DNA from 3 places in the Janibacter sp. YB324 genome. Region 3 is predicted to be linked to each of the others. Evidence: riboswitches for the same ligand, from Rfam matches in the RefSeq annotation. Region 3 holds a riboswitch; each other region holds the start of a gene.

Region 1 (5,136 bases), 700 kb from region 3:
TAGGGGTAGGGCTGGATGACCCGCTCGCTGCCGGGGATCGGCTCGACCTTGCCCGCCTTGACGGCCTTGTTGTAGTCGTCGACGTGCTTGTAGCCGAAGGTCGCCAGGTCGTCGTAGCGCATATCCATCTCGCGCACGACCCACTGCAGGGCCTCGGCCGCCTTCTTGGCGTTGGTGATGATCGGGGTGATGAGGTGCGGGATGCCCTCGTAGGCCGTCAGCTCCACCCGCTTGGGGTCGACGAGCACCATGCGCACCTCGTCGGGCGTGGCCCGCATGAGGATCGAGGTGATCATCGAGTTGACGAAGGACGACTTGCCGGAGCCCGTGGCGCCGGCGACGAGGATGTGCGGCATCTTCGCGAGGTTGGCGATGACGTAGCCGCCCTCGACGTCCTTGCCGACACCCATGACCATCGGGTGCTCGTTGTTGCGGGCGACGTCGGAGCGCAGGACGTCGCCGAGGCAGACCATCTCCTTGTCGGCATTGGGGATCTCGATGCCGATGGCCGACTTGCCGGGGATGGGGCTGAGGATGCGTACGTCGGCCGAGGCGACGGCGTAGGCGATGTTCTTCGACAGCGCGGTGACCCGCTCGACCTTGACACCGGGCCCGAGCTCGACGACGTAGCGGGTGACGGTCGGGCCGCGGTGGAAGCCGGTGACCTGGGCGTCGATGCCGAACTCGTCGAGGACGCCCGTGAGCGACTCGACGACCTTGTCGTTGGCCGCGGAGCGCTCCTTGTGCGGTGCGCCGGGCTTGAGGTACTGGCTGTCGGGCAGCGTGTAGGTGACGTCGCCGGCGAGGGCGAGCTGCTCGACACGCTGCGGCAGCTGGGTCGTCGGCGGCGGCTGCAGCTCGGTCTTGCCGCTGGGGACCGGCGCGACGGCCGGATTCTTCGTCGGGCGCTTCTCGCCCGGGCGCGGCCCGCCGGCCTCGGGCTGCGGGGTCTCGGTCGTCTCCTCGACGTCGGCGGCGGGTGCCGCCGACTTCTTGCGACGGCCCTTGCCGACCGGCTGCACGACGGCGGCCTGGTCGTAGGCGGTGTCGCCGTCTCGCTCCCCGGACTGCTCCTCGTCGGGGTCGATGGCGCGTCGGCGCCGGGCGCGGGTGACCGCCGCCTTGGCCGCATCGTGGCGGGCGTCGACGTCGGCTGCGGTGACGTGGCTCGGCACCTCACCGGTGAAGGCGGCGCGCACGTAGGCCAGCCGCTGCGGCACCTCGTGCAGCGGGGTGCCGGTGAGCAGCAGGAGGGCGAAGAGCCCCAGCAGGACGAGCAGGATCGTCGCCGGCCACTCGGTCACGGCCGTCGACAGCGGGTCGGAGGCGAGGAAGCCGACGATGCCCCCGGCGTCACGCATCGGGCCCGCGCCGTCGGGCGGCTGCGGGATGTCCTTGGCGATGTGCGTCAGGCCCGAGGCCGCGAAGAGCAGCATGACGCTGCCGAAGCCCAGCCGGGCGTCGGAGGCGGGCTCGCTCGCCGAGCGCAGCAGACGCACGCCGAGCAGGAGCAGGACGATCGGCAGCGCGTAGGCGACCCGGCCGAAGGTGCCCGCAGCCACCGCGTGCACGACGTCGCCGAAGGCGCCGCTGAGGCCCCACCACTCGCGCACGGCGACGACGAGCGCCAGCGCCAGCGCCAGGAAGCCCCAGCCGTCTCGGCGGTGCTCGGGCTCGATCTGGCTCGCGCTGGTGCCGATGCGGCGCACCCCGGAGCCGGTCGCGTGGGCGACACCCATCCAGGTGCGCTGGACCGCGGCGACGGGCAGGGGCAGACCCCCACCGGACGCGGGCTTGCGGGAGGAGGTCCTCCCCTTCGCGCTGCTCTTGGCGGGTGCCTTGCGACCCGACGGGCGGGTGGAGCCCTTGGGTCGGGAGCTGGCGCCCTTGCTGCGCGAGGTGGTCGACGGACGAGTGGCCATGTTCCGCAGGGTAGGCGAAAGCACCCTCTGACACACGCGTCACACGCGCACCACCGGCCACGGATCACAGCGGATAACCTCGCCCCGTGGACACCCGGACCCTCGTCGTCGTGCTCGCCGCGACCGTGTTCGGCACCCTCGCGTGGCGGTGGCTGCGCGCCGGCCACTACCGCCGCGATGACGAAGGGGGTCCCCTCCCCCGCCATCTCTGGGTCCCGGCGCTCGCTCCCTTCGTCGGGCTGGTCGTCGCGCTCGGCCTCGCCGACCGGCACTGGACGACGCTGCTGGCGCCGCTCGCCCTCGCCGCGGCCGGGCTCGTGCTCGCCGCGATCGACGCCGACGTGCACCGCCTGCCCAATGCCATCACCCTGCCGCTCGTGCCGGTCCAGGGGGTGCTCCTCACCGTCGCGTCGGCCGTGACCGGCGACTGGGGCGCCCTCTCCCGCGCGGGTCTCGCCGCCGTCCTCGTCGGGGGCGGGACCGTGCTGCTCGCCTTCGTCCTCTTCGGACGCTCGATCGGGATGGGCGATGCCAAGCTCATGGTCTCGATCGCCCCGACGCTCGCCTGGCTCGGCTGGAGCCAGCTGGTCGTGGGTATCTGGCTCGGCTTCGTCATCGGCGGGATCGCCGCTCTCGCACTGCTGCTCACGCGCAAGGCATCGCGCACGACGCAGCTCGCCTTCGGCCCCTACCTCGTGGCCGGCGCGGTCCTCGCGCTCGCCCTGGCCTGACGTCCACGAACCGAGACACGGCCGGCCGGGGCTCGACAGCGGCCTCCGGACGTGGGCTATGGTCTTGACCCAAGGTCACGAGTACCAGCGACAAGCCCCGGCTAGCTGGTCGGCAACCCTCCTCCGCGGTGGGGTGCTCCGGGTGACGACCTGGCCGGCGACAGACCGTCGCCCGGCAAGCGCGGACTCACGGTCGCCACCTGGGTCCCCGAAGGACCAGGAGCACCGTCATGACCATCTCCGACCTGCACCGCACGACCACCGCCCTGCCGCAGCTCGTCTCCGAGGGGCTGAGCTACCGCGACGAGGACGGCTCGAGCGTCGAGTACGCCCACCTCGACCACGGCGCGACGACGCCCGCCTTCCGGGCGGTCGCCGACGAGGTCGCCGCCGCGGCCGTCACCTACTCCTCGGTGCACCGGGGCGCCGGCTTCGCCTCCCGCGTGACCAGCTCGCGCTACGAGGCCGCTCGCGAAGCCGTCGCAGCCTTCGTCTGCGCCCGCACCGACGACCACGTCGTCTTCACCCGCAACACGACCGACTCCTTCAACCTGCTCGCGCGGGCGCTGCCCGCGGGCACCAAGGTCTTCGTCTTCGCCTCCGAGCACCACGCGGCACTGCTGCCGTGGGGTGACGCGCTGCGCCTGCCGGTGCCGCACAGCCACGACGAGGCCGTCGCCCTGCTCGAGCAGGCCCTGCGCAACCACCCGGCCGAGCACCGGCTCGTCGTCGCCACGGGCGCGTCCAACGTCACCGGCGAGCACTGGCCGATCGAGCGCCTCGCGGCGCTGGCCCACGAGCACGACGCGCGCTTCGCCCTCGACGCCGCGCAGGTCGTCCCGCACCGCCGGGTCGACATCGACGCCCTGGGCATCGACTACGTGGCCTTCTCCGGGCACAAGATCTACGCCCCCTTCGGTGCCGGCGTGCTCGTCGGGCGCAGCGACTGGCTCGACGCCGCGACCCCCTACCTCGCCGGAGGCGGGGCCACCGCCCGCGTCGGCCTGGACGAGACCGAGTGGACCTGTGGCCCCGCGCGCCACGAGGCCGGCTCCCCCAATGTCCTGGGCGCCGTCGCCCTGGCCACGGCCTGCGAGATCATCACCGAGCACGAGCAGGCGATCGTCGACCACGAGCAGGCGCTGCGCATCCGCCTGCTCGCCGGACTGCAGCAGATCCCCGGTGTGCACGTGCACTCGCTCTTCGGTGGTGGCGACGCCGCGCCCGTCGCCACGATCACCGTCGACGGCCACGACAGCAGCGAGGTCGCCCGCGTCCTCGGCGACGACCACGGCATCGGCGTGCGCGACGGCAAGTTCTGCGCGCACCTGCTCGTCGACGACCTCCTCGCGGAGCACGAGCAGGACACCGCCGTGCGGATCAGCGCCGGTCTGGGCACCACGACCGAGCACATCGACCGACTCCTCGGCGTCCTGCGCGCCCTGTGACCCTCCTCGGGTAGGGCGAAGGGGGACCCGGCAGGCCCCCTTCGCCCCGGCGTCCTCAGGCCTCGACGACCACCGGGATGATCATCGGGCGTCGGCGGATCTTGCCGCCGACCCAGCCACCGACGGCACGGCGCACGACCTGCTGCAGCTGGTGGGTGTCGGTCGTGCCCTTGCGGGCCGCCTCGTCGAGCGCCGCGATGATCTTGGGCTCGACCTGGGTGAAGATCTCGTCGTCCTCGGCGAAGCCGCGGGCGGTGATCTCCGGACCGGCGATGACCTTGCCGGTCGAGGAGTCGACGACGACCATGACGGAGATGAAGCCCTCGTCGCGCAGGATGCGACGGTCCTTGAGCAGCTCCTCGGTCGCACCCCCGACGCTCGAACCGTCGACGTAGACGTAGCCGCAGGGCACTGCCCCGGTGATGCGCGCGCGACCGTCGACGAGATCGACGACGACGCCGTCCTCGGCCAGCACGACGTGGTCGGGGTCGACGCCCGTCTGGATCGCCAGGTCGGCGTTGGCGACGAGGTGCCGCCACTCGCCGTGGACCGGCATGACATTGCGCGGCTTGACGATGTTGTAGCAATAGAGCAGCTCGCCCGCGCTGGCGTGACCGGAGACGTGCACCTTGGCGTTGCCCTTGTGCACGACGTCGGCGCCCAGCCGCATGAGGCCGTTGATGACCCGGTAGACGGCATTTTCGTTGCCGGGGATCAGGCTCGAGGCGAGCAGCACCGTGTCGCCGTCGCCGACGTCGATGCGGTGGTCGCGGTTGGCCATGCGCGACAGAGCGGCCATGGGCTCGCCCTGGCTGCCCGTGCAGATGAGCACGACCTCGTCGTCGGGGTAGTTGTCGAGCTTCTTGACGTCGACGAGGACCCGGTCGGGCACCTTGAGGTAGCCCAGGTCGGCGGCGATGCCCATGTTGCGCACCATCGAGCGACCGACCATCGCGACCTTGCGGCCATTGCGCTCGGCGGCGTCGAGGACCTGCTGGACGCGGTGCACGTGGCTGGAGAAGCAGGCGACGATGA
Region 2 (5,136 bases), 230 kb from region 3:
TCCAGCGCGGCATCTACTCCAACGAGGCCGGCCAGGGCACGGGCCCGCACCACGCGGCGGCCGCCGAGGTCTCGCACCCGGCCAAGCAGGGCTTCGTGCAGGCCTTCGCGGTCTACATCGACACGCTCTTCGTGTGCACGGCCACGGCCTTCATCATCATCTCGACCGACATGTACACCGTCTTCAAGGGCGAGACCTTCGGCGACGAGACGCTCTACGTCGGTGGGGTCGGCACCGACACCGAGCCGGGGCCGGGCTTCGTCCAGGCGGGCTTCGACACGCTGGCTCCGGGCTGGGGCTCGAGCTTCGTCGCGCTGGCGCTCGTCTTCTTCGCCTTCACGACGATGGTCGCCTACTACTACATGGCGGAGGTCAACCTCGCCTACCTGACCCGCAAGATCCGCAACGGCGTCGTGCGTCGGGGCATGATCCGCGCGCTCCAGGCCCTGATCCTCGTGTCCGTCGCCTACGGCGCGACGACGACCGCCGGCTCCGCGTGGGGGTTGGGTGACATCGGCGTCGGCACGATGGCTTGGCTGAACATCCTCGGGATCCTGCTGCTGCAGGTCCCGGCGCTCAAGGCGCTCAAGGACTACCACGCCCAGAAGAAGCAGGGCATCGACCCGCAGTTCGACCCGCGTGAGCTCGGGATCGAGGGGGCACAGTTCTGGGAGCAGCGGGCCGATGGCCTGGTGACCCAGGGCGCACCCGGCGACCCTGCGGAATCCTCTGCGGACCCGCGTCGTTGATGACGGGTGGGAGCGCCCTCATCCGATGGCGTCCGAGCGTCAGGAGACCCCGATGGTCATGAGTCGACGGGCCCGCAGCGCGGTCCATCTCGCGTCCGCCGTCCGCAGCGCCTCGCGCCCCGGTGGGCCGAGCCTGCTCCAGCGGCTGCGTGCCGTGCCGCGCATGGTGCGTGCGGTGCGGGCCGGCACCTACACCGGCTTGACCTCGACGCGGCTGCTGATGATGCTCGCGGGCGTCGGCTACATCGTCTCGCCGGTCGACGTCGTCCCTGAGGGGCTGCTGCTCGCCTTCGGCCTGCTCGACGACGTCATGGTGATCGGCTGGGTCGCGGCGACCCTGGTCAAGGAGACCGAGGAGTTCATCGCGTGGGAGCAGGGTGTCGCCGCGCACCAGGCGCAGTGGGCCCAGCAACAGGCCTGGAGCCAGCAGCAGGCCTGGAGCTCGACGGTGCGCTCGCACGTCGTCCCCGACTGACCCCAGACCTGCGGGCGCCCACCCGCTCGTCCACAGCCGGCCCGTCCCCTCTGTCGAGGGGGCGGGCCGCTCGGCATGGTCGGGGCATGACACCGACCGCCAGCCCCCGCGACGCCTCCGAGCTCGCCGTCCTCGTGCCCTACCAGCTCGGTTACCACCCGGGTCCATCCCTCGTCCTCGCCGCCTTGCACGGTCGGCGGCTCGGGATGGTCCAGCGCCTCGACCTCGTCGACGACCCCCGGGCCTGCGCCGCCCTCGCCGAGCACAGCATCGCGATCATGGTCCGCGAGCGGGCGCAGGGGGTCGTGGTGCTCGCCTTCGAGGACGACGAAGGGGGCTCCCGCCCCGTCCGCGCGGCCGTCACCTCGGCGGCCCTGGCGGCCGGTCTCGCCGTCCCTGACCACGTCGTCGTGCGCGACGGCCGGTGCTGGGTCCCGGGGTGCGACGACGGGTGCTGCCCGCCGCAGGTGCGCGCGCTCCCGCGGCCCGAGGAGGTGCCGGCGGTCGCCCCCTTCGTCATGGCCGGGGTGCGGCCGCTCGCCAGTCGTGAGGAGCTGGTCGCCACCGTCGTGCCGCCGACGGACGAGACGCGCGCCGAGGGGGTGGCGCAGGTCATCGTGTCGGGCGAGCCCGTGCCGGTCGACGACGACGAGCTCGCCGCGCTGTGGTCCCACGTGCTCGACCCGCGGCGCAGCGCGCGACCGGTCGGTGACCTGCCCGATGCCGAGCTGGCCGTGCTGGGCGGCTCGCTGCTCGACGTCCAGTGGCGCGACGCGTTGATGGCCGTGCTCGCGCCGGGGTTCTTCTCGCTCGACGACGTGCCGCTCGAGGTCGGCTGGCTCGCCCTCGACGCGGCGGCGGAGTGCCCCTGGGTCGACTGCTGGGAGGGCGACGACGAGCTGCCGCAGGCAGGGGATTGGTCGGACGAGCTGCTCGTCGTCCGTGGTCGGCTCGTCGAGCTCGCCCGGCTCCTGCCGCAGCCGCTCACGCCCACGGTGCTCGTCACCGTGGCGCACCTCGCCTGGTGGGCCGGTGACGGCACGATCACCGGCATCTGCCTCGAGCGGGCCCTCGAGATCGACCCCGAGCACCGGCTGGCCGACCTCATGCTCCGTCTGCTGGCCACGGGGGTGCGTCCGTGGGCCCTGCCCCCGGCCGAGGGTCCGCAGCCCGGACGCGACTCGATCGGGCGCGCCTCGTGACGTTAGAGTTGTCGGCAGGTCATGAGTGCCAGCGTCAAGCCCCGGCTTGCTGGCCGGCAACCCTCCTCGCGACGGGGTGCCCCGGGTGATGACCGGGCCGCGTCGAGGCGACGTGGCAAGGCGAGACACTTCGGGAGCACTCCGTGAGCGTGACGACCACACCCCCCGCGAGCACCGCGCTGTGGCGCGACGGCGACCACCCGGGCGAGCGACGCTTCGTCTCGATCGGGCGGCTGGAGCTGGAGTCGGGCGAGTCCCTGCCCGACGTCGTGCTGGCCTACGAGACCTGGGGGCGCCTGCGTCCCGAGCGCGACAACGCCGTGCTCGTCGAGCACGCGCTCACCGGTGACAGCCACGTCGTCGGCGAGGCCGGTCCCGGTCACCCGACGGCCGGCTGGTGGCCGGGTCTCATCGGGCAGGGCGCGCCGCTCGACGACGACTACTTCGTCATCGCGATCAACGTCCTCGGTGGTTGCCAGGGCAGCACCGGGCCGGGCAGTGCCGCGCCCGACGGCCGGCCGTGGGGCAGTCGCTTCCCGCGCCTCACCATCCGTGACCAGGTCGCGGCCGAGGCGCGGCTCGCCGACGTCCTGGGCATCGAGCGCTGGCACACCGTCATCGGCGGGTCGATGGGGGGCATGCGCACGCTCGAGTGGGTCGCGAGCCACCCCGAGCGCGTCGGCACGGCGATCGCCCTGGCGACCGGCGGCTACGCCACCGCGGAGCAGATCGGGTGGAGCCAGGCGCAGATCCTCGCGATCCGCAACGACCCGTGGTTCGCCGGGGGTGACTACTACGACCACCCGCAGGGCCCCGAGGCCGGGCTGGCCATCGCCCGCCGCATCGCCCACATCACCTACCGCAGCGAGCTCGAGCTGCACGAGCGCTTCGACCGACGGGTCCAGGACGAGCCCGCCGGGCCCGAGGGCCGCCCGCGCTACACGGTCGAGAGCTACCTCGACCACCACGGCGGCAAGCTCGCGCGCCGCTTCGACGCCAACTCCTACGCGGTGCTCTCCGAGGCGATGAACTCCCACGACCTCGGCCGGGACCGTGGGGGGATGTCCGCGGCGCTGCAGGACTTCACCGGTCGACTCGTCGTCGCGCCGGTCGACTCCGACCGGCTCTACCCGCCGCGGCTGTCGCACGAGGTCGTCGCGGCACGTCCCGGGACGCAGCTGCGCACGATCTCCTCGGCGGTCGGTCACGACGGTTTCCTCACCGAGGTCGACCAGGTGGCCGAGCTGCTCCGGGACGTGCTGCGCGGCGACTGATCGGGACACGCCGACGACACCGGTGCCGGAGTGAGACAGGTCACGGGGCCGCGGTGTAGCGTCTGGCCCAGGTAGTCCATCAGCCGAGTTGTGACGAGGAGCGAGCGATGACCATCGTCGTGGGGTACGTGTCGACCAAGGAGGGCGAGGCCGCTCTCGAGCGCGCCTTCGAGGAGTGCCGCCTGCGCAACGACAAGCTCGTCGTCATCCACTCCGACCGTGGTGGCGTGGGCCTGAGCGGTGACACCGCCCGCAAGAACGAGGACGATCTCAAGCAGGTGCGTTCCCGCATGGAGGAGGCGGGTGTCGACGGCGAGGTCCGTGGCCTCGTCCGAGGCAAGGAGCCGGCCGAGGACCTCATCGTCGTCGCCGAGGAGACCGACGCCAGCCTGATCATCATCGGCCTGCGTCGTCGCACCCCCGTCGGCAAGCTGATCCTCGGGTCCAATGCTCAGCGTGTGCTGCTCGACGCGCCCTGCGACGTGCTGGCGGTCAAGGCCCGCTGAGACCCTCCGACCGCCCCTGGTGGCGGCACCCGACGGCCACGCGTTTTATAATGGTCACGAGCCCAGCGCACAGCGACCGGGCGAGTCGGGTCAGACGGGGTCACGCCACTCCCTTCGTCCCGGCGGAATCCTCCGTGACGAAAGGTTGTTGGTGACTGCTGTGTCCCCACGGTCCGTCGAGACGCAGGGCTCCCTCCCCAAGGAGTTCTCGCATCCCTCGCTGCAGGAGCTCGTCCTGAAGGGCCGCACGACCGGATCCATCACCAGCGATCAGCTACAGGCCGCGTTCGGCGAGGCCAAGATCAGCCCCAGTCGGGGGCGGGTCGTCCTGCGCGCGCTGGGCGAACAGGGAATCGAGGTTCAGGTGCCAGAGTCCACTCCGGCGAAGAAGACGGCCAAGAAGACCCCCGCCAAGAAGGCGGCGAGCAAGACCGCGGCGAAGAAGACGGCCACGAAGAAGGCCGCCGCCCCCGCGAAGAAGGCTGCCCCGGCGAAGAAGACCGCGGCGAAGAAGGCCGCCTCCACCGCCACGGCAGCCGCGGCCGCCGCCCCGGTGAAGCAGGCCGCACCCGCCAAGCAGGCCGCCGCGAAGAAGGCTGCCGCGAAGAAGGCCGCGGCCAACCCGACGACCACCACGGCCGAGGAGCCGGCACCCGGTGAGGACGAGGTCCTCGGCGAGGAGCCGGAGGCCAAGGCCAAGCCCGAGACGGAGCAGGACGAGAAGTCCGGCTTCACGATCAGCAACGACGACGAGGACGACGCTCCCGCGCAGCAGGTCGTGACGGCCGGCGCCACCGCCGACCCGGTCAAGGACTACCTCAAGCAGATCGGCAAGGTCGCCCTCCTCAACGCCGAGCAGGAGGTCGAGCTGGCCAAGCGCATCGAGGCCGGCCTCTTCGCCGAGGAGAAGCTCGCCTCCGGCGAGAAGAT
Region 3 (5,136 bases):
CGGTGCCCGGCCGCGCATCGGGCGGGTCCTCCCCTTCGTCCTCGGCCAAGCCCGCCCGCTCCGGGGCGACCCGCGGCTACACCGTCCGCAGCGGTGACACCCTCTCCGGCATCGCCGCCCGCCACGGCATGAGCGTCGACCGGCTGCGCAGCCTCAACAACCTGGAACGGGGCTTCATCCACCCCGGCCAGCAGCTGCGCGTCACCGGCACCGCCGCCAAGCCCGCCAAGCGGGCCACGAGCCGACCCGCCGCGACGGGGTCGCACACCGTGCGCTCCGGCGAGACGCTCTCCGGCATCGCCGCCCGCCACGACATGAGCGTCACCCGCCTGGCCAAGCTCAACGACCTGAGCACCCGCGACTTCATCCACCCGGGCAGCACGCTCAAGGTCACCGGCTCCTCGAGCCCGGCGAAGAAGGCATCGCGACCGGCGAAGAAGAACAACACCTTCGCCGGTCGCACCTACGCCGACCACATCGTCGACGCCGCCGACCGCAACCGCTCGACCCTGGCCGCCCGCTCGGTGCCCAGCCGCGACGCGACCAAGGACAAGATCACCCGGATCTCCCGCCAGCACGGCGTCGACCCCTCCCTGGCCCTGGCGATCTCCTACCAGGAGTCCGGCTGGGACCAGCGTCGGGTCTCCGTCGCCAACGCCGTCGGCGCGATGCAGGTCATCCCGAGCTCCGGCGAGTGGGCCTCGCAGATGGCCGGGCGCGACCTCGACCTGCTCGACACCGACGACAACATCACCGCCGGCGTCCTGCTCCTCAAGGTCCTCACCCAGCAGGCCGACACGACCTCCGAGGCCATCGCCGGCTACTACCAGGGCCTCGCCTCGGTGGAGAGCAACGGCATGTACGGCGACACCCAGCAGTACGTCGCCAACGTCAAGGCACTCCGAAGCCGGATGTGACGGGCTGACGCAGGGGGCGAACCTAGACTTTGGGCGTGACCACCGCATCCACGCACCCGCTCGTCGGCGATCTCGTCGACGGTCGCTACCGCGTGCTGCGCCACCTCGCCGACGGCGGGATGGCCACGGTGCTGCTCGCCACCGACACCCGGCTCGACCGGGAGGTCGCGCTCAAGGTCATGCGCCCAGACCTCGCGGCCGACGAGACCTTCGTCTCCCGCTTCCGCCGCGAGGCCCGCTCCGCCGCGCGGCTGAGCCACCCCAACGTCGTGCCCGTCTTCGACCAGGGCGAGGACGGCGGCCAGGTCTTCCTCGCGATGGAGTACGTCGAGGGACGCACCGCGCGTGCGGTGGTCGACACCGAGGGCGCGCTCACCGTCCGTGCCGCGCTCGACGTCCTCGAGCCGGTGCTCACCGGTCTGGCGGCCGCCCACGAGGCCGGCTACATCCACCGCGACGTCAAGCCCGAGAACATCCTCATCCCCGAGCGGGGCGCGATCAAGGTCGCCGACTTCGGCCTGGCCCGGGCCGTCACCTCGCAGACGACCACCGCCGAGGACGGGGTGCTCTTCGGCACGGTCGCCTACCTCTCCCCCGAGCAGGTCGAGCGCGGCATCGCCGACGCCCGCAGCGACGTCTACGCCGCCGGGCTGATCCTCTTCGAGCTGCTCACCGGGCAGCGGGCGATCGACGGCGAGTCGCCGATCCACGTCGCCTTCCGGCACGTCCACGGCTCGGTGCCGCGCCCCTCCGAGCGGGTCGAGGACCTGCCGGGCGAGCTCGACGACCTCGTCGCCCTGGCCACCGCGCGCGACCCCGACGAGCGCCCCCGTGACGCGGGCGCCTACCTCGCCGAGCTGCAGCGGGTGCGCGCCGGCCTGACGCCCCAGGAGCTCGACCGTCGACCGCACGTCGTCGCCGGAGGAGCCGCGGCCACGGCCTCGCCGCAGGGCCGGCCGGCGGGTGGCGCAGCGGCCACCGTCGCCCACCCACGCCCCGAGCGCACGCGCGCGATCGACACCGGTGCCGCGGGTGCAGCAGCAGGTGGCGCCGGCGCAGCGGGTGGCGCCTCGACCACTGCAGCGGAGCCCCCTTCGTCCCGGCGGGGGTGGCGCCGCGCGCTCGTCGCACTCCTGCTCGTCGTGGCGCTCGCCGCCGGCGGTGGCTGGTGGTGGACCCAGGAGGGCCCGGGCAGCACGGTTGTCGTGCCCGACGTCACCGGCCTCTCCCGCGCCGACGCGGAAGCCAGCCTCACGCAGGACGGCGACCTGGGCTACGTCGAGTCCTCGGCCTTCGACGAGCAGGTGCCCAAGGGCGAGGTCATCACGTCCAACCCGCCGACCGGCACCGAGCTGTCGAAGGGGTCCGACGTCACCGTCGTCGTGTCCAAGGGGCCCGAGCGCTACGAGGTCCCTGACCTCACCGGCCGCACCGCCGCCCAGGCCAGGACCACGCTCGAGCGACGCACCCTGACGGTCGGTGCGACGACGCAGGCCTGGGACGACGACGTCGCCAAGGGCCGCATCGTCTCGACGACGCCCGCCCCCGGCACCGAGGTCAAGCGCGACGCCAAGGTCGCCCTCGTCGTCTCCAAGGGCCCCGAGCCGGTGGCCGTGCCGACGGTGACCGGTCAGGGCGCCGAGGCGGCGACCGGCGCGATCGAGGAGGCCGGGCTCGAGGTCACCCGCGCCGACGACGCCTACTCGACGAGCGTGCCCAAGGGCTCGGTCATCAGCCAGTCCCCGAGCAGCGGCATGCTCCTGCCAGGTGAGACCGTGACGATCACCGTCTCCAAGGGCCCGGAGATGGTCGCCGTCCCGTCGGTCGAGGGCCTGAGCCGCTCCGCGGCGACGACCAAGCTGGAGGCCGCGGGCTTCAAGGTCGCGGTCCAGACCTTCCTCGGTGGGCCGCTCGACGAGGTGCGCGCCTCACGCCCGAGCGGCGGCACCGCCCCCAAGGGCTCGACGGTCACGATCCTCGTCGTCTGACGCACTCAGGTGGTCGCCCGACGAAGGGAGTCAGACCGCCGGCGCGTAGTGCGAGGCGTCCCCCGTGATCGAGCGGCTGCGCTCGCCGTCGATGCCGACGGGCACCTCACGGCGACGGTGACCCGCTCGAGACGGCGGGGCAGCCCGTCGTAGTTGTCCGGCGCGTAGCGCTGGGTGATCTGGTGGTCGAAGATGACGAGCTGGTCGGGCTCCCAGACGACCCGGACGACATTTTCCGGGCGGGTGACATAGCTCTGGAGGAGGCACAGGATGTCCCGGCTCGCGGTCTTCGACAGCCCGACGAAGCGGGAGACGAAGCCACCGAGGTAGAGGCCCCGCTCCCCCGTGCGGGGTGGTTGGCGGATCGACGGTCGACGAAGGGAGGCTCGTCGCCGGTGGTGGGAGTGCTGGGTCGCCGGGGGTCTGCATTGCCGTAGGGCAATGCAGGTTCAGGTCGGCCGGGCTTCGCATTGCCGTAGGGCAATGCAGGTTCAGGTCAGCGACAGAGGGCGCTGTTGACCCGCAGGAGGTCGACGTGGCGCCGCAGCGCCGGACGCAGCGACCGCGGTGCGGTCGTGACGGTGGTGCTCATGGGTGTCCGTCCTGTCATGAGGCCGGTGAGTGCCTCGCGCTTGCTCCGGCCACGACGACCGGAGCCAGGTCCTCACCCGGAGCACCCCACCGCGAGTGGAGGGTTGCCGCCCAGCAAGCCGGGGCTTGACGCTGGATCTCGTGACCTGAAGAAGAACCTACGCAGATCCATCTCCTACTGCAAAGGAAGGAGTTAACTGTCTCGCCATCCGGACCTCTCGAGTCCCCTTGCCCCGCAACGGGGCCCGGCTGACTCGACAGGTGGTTGTGTGGTCAACCGGTAGCGCCGGGTGCCGGCAGCGCCCCATGAGCGTCGCCGGTGCCCAGGGCTACCGGTTCAACACACAACCATCAGCACCACGAAGGGAGTGCCGCAGCGAGCGCGACGAAGGGTGGGGTCGACGCGAATCAAGAAAAAGTCCGGACTGCCTGCGCCCCCATGAGAGGCAGACCACGCGGTCCGGACTTTTCCCCAGCGTCGACCCCACCCTTCGGCGGGCACCCCGGTCTTCGACAGGACGGGCGAGAGGGACTCAGCCCTCGCTGAGCATCTCCGCGGTGAGGAAGGCCAGCTCCAGACTCTGCTGGTGGTTCAGGCGCGGGTCGCAGACGCTCTCGTAGCGCTTGTTGAGGTCCTCGTCGAGGATGCGCTCGGCGCCGCCGAGGCACTCGGTGACGTCGTTACCGGTGAGCTCGACGTGCAGGCCGCCCGGGACGGTACCCAGGGAGCGGTGCACCTCGAAGAAGCCACGGACCTCGTCGACGACGTCCTCGAAGTCGCGCGTCTTGAAGCCGGACGCGGACTCGAAGGTGTTGCCGTGCATCGGGTCGCAGATCCAGGTGATCATCGCCCCGGAGTCGCGGACCTTTTCGACGATGGCCGGCATGGCCTCGCGGATCCGGCCGGCCCCCATGCGGGTGATGAAGGTCAGGCGGCCGGGCTCACGCTGCGGGTCGAGCAGGTCGATGATCCGCAGCAGCTCGTCGGGGTCGGCCTTGTCGGAGACCTTCATGCCGATGGGGTTGCGGATCCGGCTGACGAAGTCGAGGTGCGCGTGGTCGATCTGCCGGGTGCGCTCGCCGATCCACAGGAAGTGCCCCGAGGTGTCGTAGAGGTTGCCGGTGCGCGAGTCGACGCGCGTCATCGGCCGCTCGTAGTCGAGCAGCAGCGCCTCGTGGGCGGACCAGAACTCGGTGGCCCGCATGGCCTCGAAGTCGACACCGCAGGCGGCCATGAAGCGCATCGCCTTGTCGATCTCGCGGGCCAGGCCCTCGTAGCGCCGGTTGGCGGCGTTGGAGACGAAGCCGACGTTCCAGTCGTGGACGCGCCGCAGGTCGGCGAAGCCGCCCTGGGTGAAGGCGCGCACGAGGTTCAGCGTCGCGGCGCTCGTGTGGTAGCCGCGCAGCAGGCGCTGCGGGTCCGGCTCGCGCGACTCGGGGGTGAAGGCGAAGTCGTTGACCATGTCGCCGCGGTAGGCGGGCAGGGTCACGCCGTCACGGGTCTCGGTGTCCTTGCTCCGCGGCTTGGCGAACTGCCCCGCCATGCGGCCCATCTTGACGACCGGCATGCCGGCGCCGTAGGTGAGGACGGCGGCCATCTGGAGCACGGTCTTGATCCGGTCGCGGATGTTGTCGGCGGT

What was found. Region 3 has a riboswitch for S-adenosylmethionine ahead of H7A72_RS06760 (TauD/TfdA dioxygenase family protein). Riboswitches for the same ligand answer to the same signal wherever they lie in the genome.
Region 1: linked by a shared signal. The riboswitch ahead of H7A72_RS10215 (aminotransferase class V-fold PLP-dependent enzyme) and the one ahead of H7A72_RS06760 (TauD/TfdA dioxygenase family protein) in region 3 are both predicted to bind S-adenosylmethionine.
Region 2: linked by a shared signal. The riboswitch ahead of H7A72_RS05720 (homoserine O-acetyltransferase) and the one ahead of H7A72_RS06760 (TauD/TfdA dioxygenase family protein) in region 3 are both predicted to bind S-adenosylmethionine.

What each region holds. Positions count from the first base shown of each region.
Region 1 is NZ_CP060120.1:2,104,652-2,109,787, forward strand. It holds gene H7A72_RS10205 (DNA translocase FtsK) at 1-1,922, opposite strand, end outside; gene H7A72_RS10210 (A24 family peptidase) at 2,009-2,653, shown strand; SAM riboswitch class IV at 2,727-2,841, shown strand; gene H7A72_RS10215 (aminotransferase class V-fold PLP-dependent enzyme) at 2,884-4,101, shown strand; gene H7A72_RS10220 (ribonuclease J) at 4,157-5,136, opposite strand, start outside.
Region 2 is NZ_CP060120.1:1,171,624-1,176,759, forward strand. It holds gene H7A72_RS05705 (sodium:alanine symporter family protein) at 1-749, shown strand, start outside; gene H7A72_RS05710 (YkvA family protein) at 775-1,224, shown strand; gene H7A72_RS05715 (DUF4192 domain-containing protein) at 1,311-2,426, shown strand; SAM riboswitch class IV at 2,444-2,553, shown strand; gene H7A72_RS05720 (homoserine O-acetyltransferase) at 2,570-3,700, shown strand; gene H7A72_RS05725 (universal stress protein) at 3,808-4,206, shown strand; gene H7A72_RS05730 (RNA polymerase sigma factor) at 4,367-5,136, shown strand, end outside.
Region 3 is NZ_CP060120.1:1,401,916-1,407,051, reverse strand. It holds gene H7A72_RS06770 (LysM peptidoglycan-binding domain-containing protein) at 1-917, shown strand, start outside; gene pknB (Stk1 family PASTA domain-containing Ser/Thr kinase) at 953-2,905, shown strand; gene H7A72_RS06760 (TauD/TfdA dioxygenase family protein) at 2,911-3,270, opposite strand; SAM riboswitch class IV at 3,529-3,643, opposite strand; gene H7A72_RS06755 (class II 3-deoxy-7-phosphoheptulonate synthase) at 4,030-5,136, opposite strand, start outside.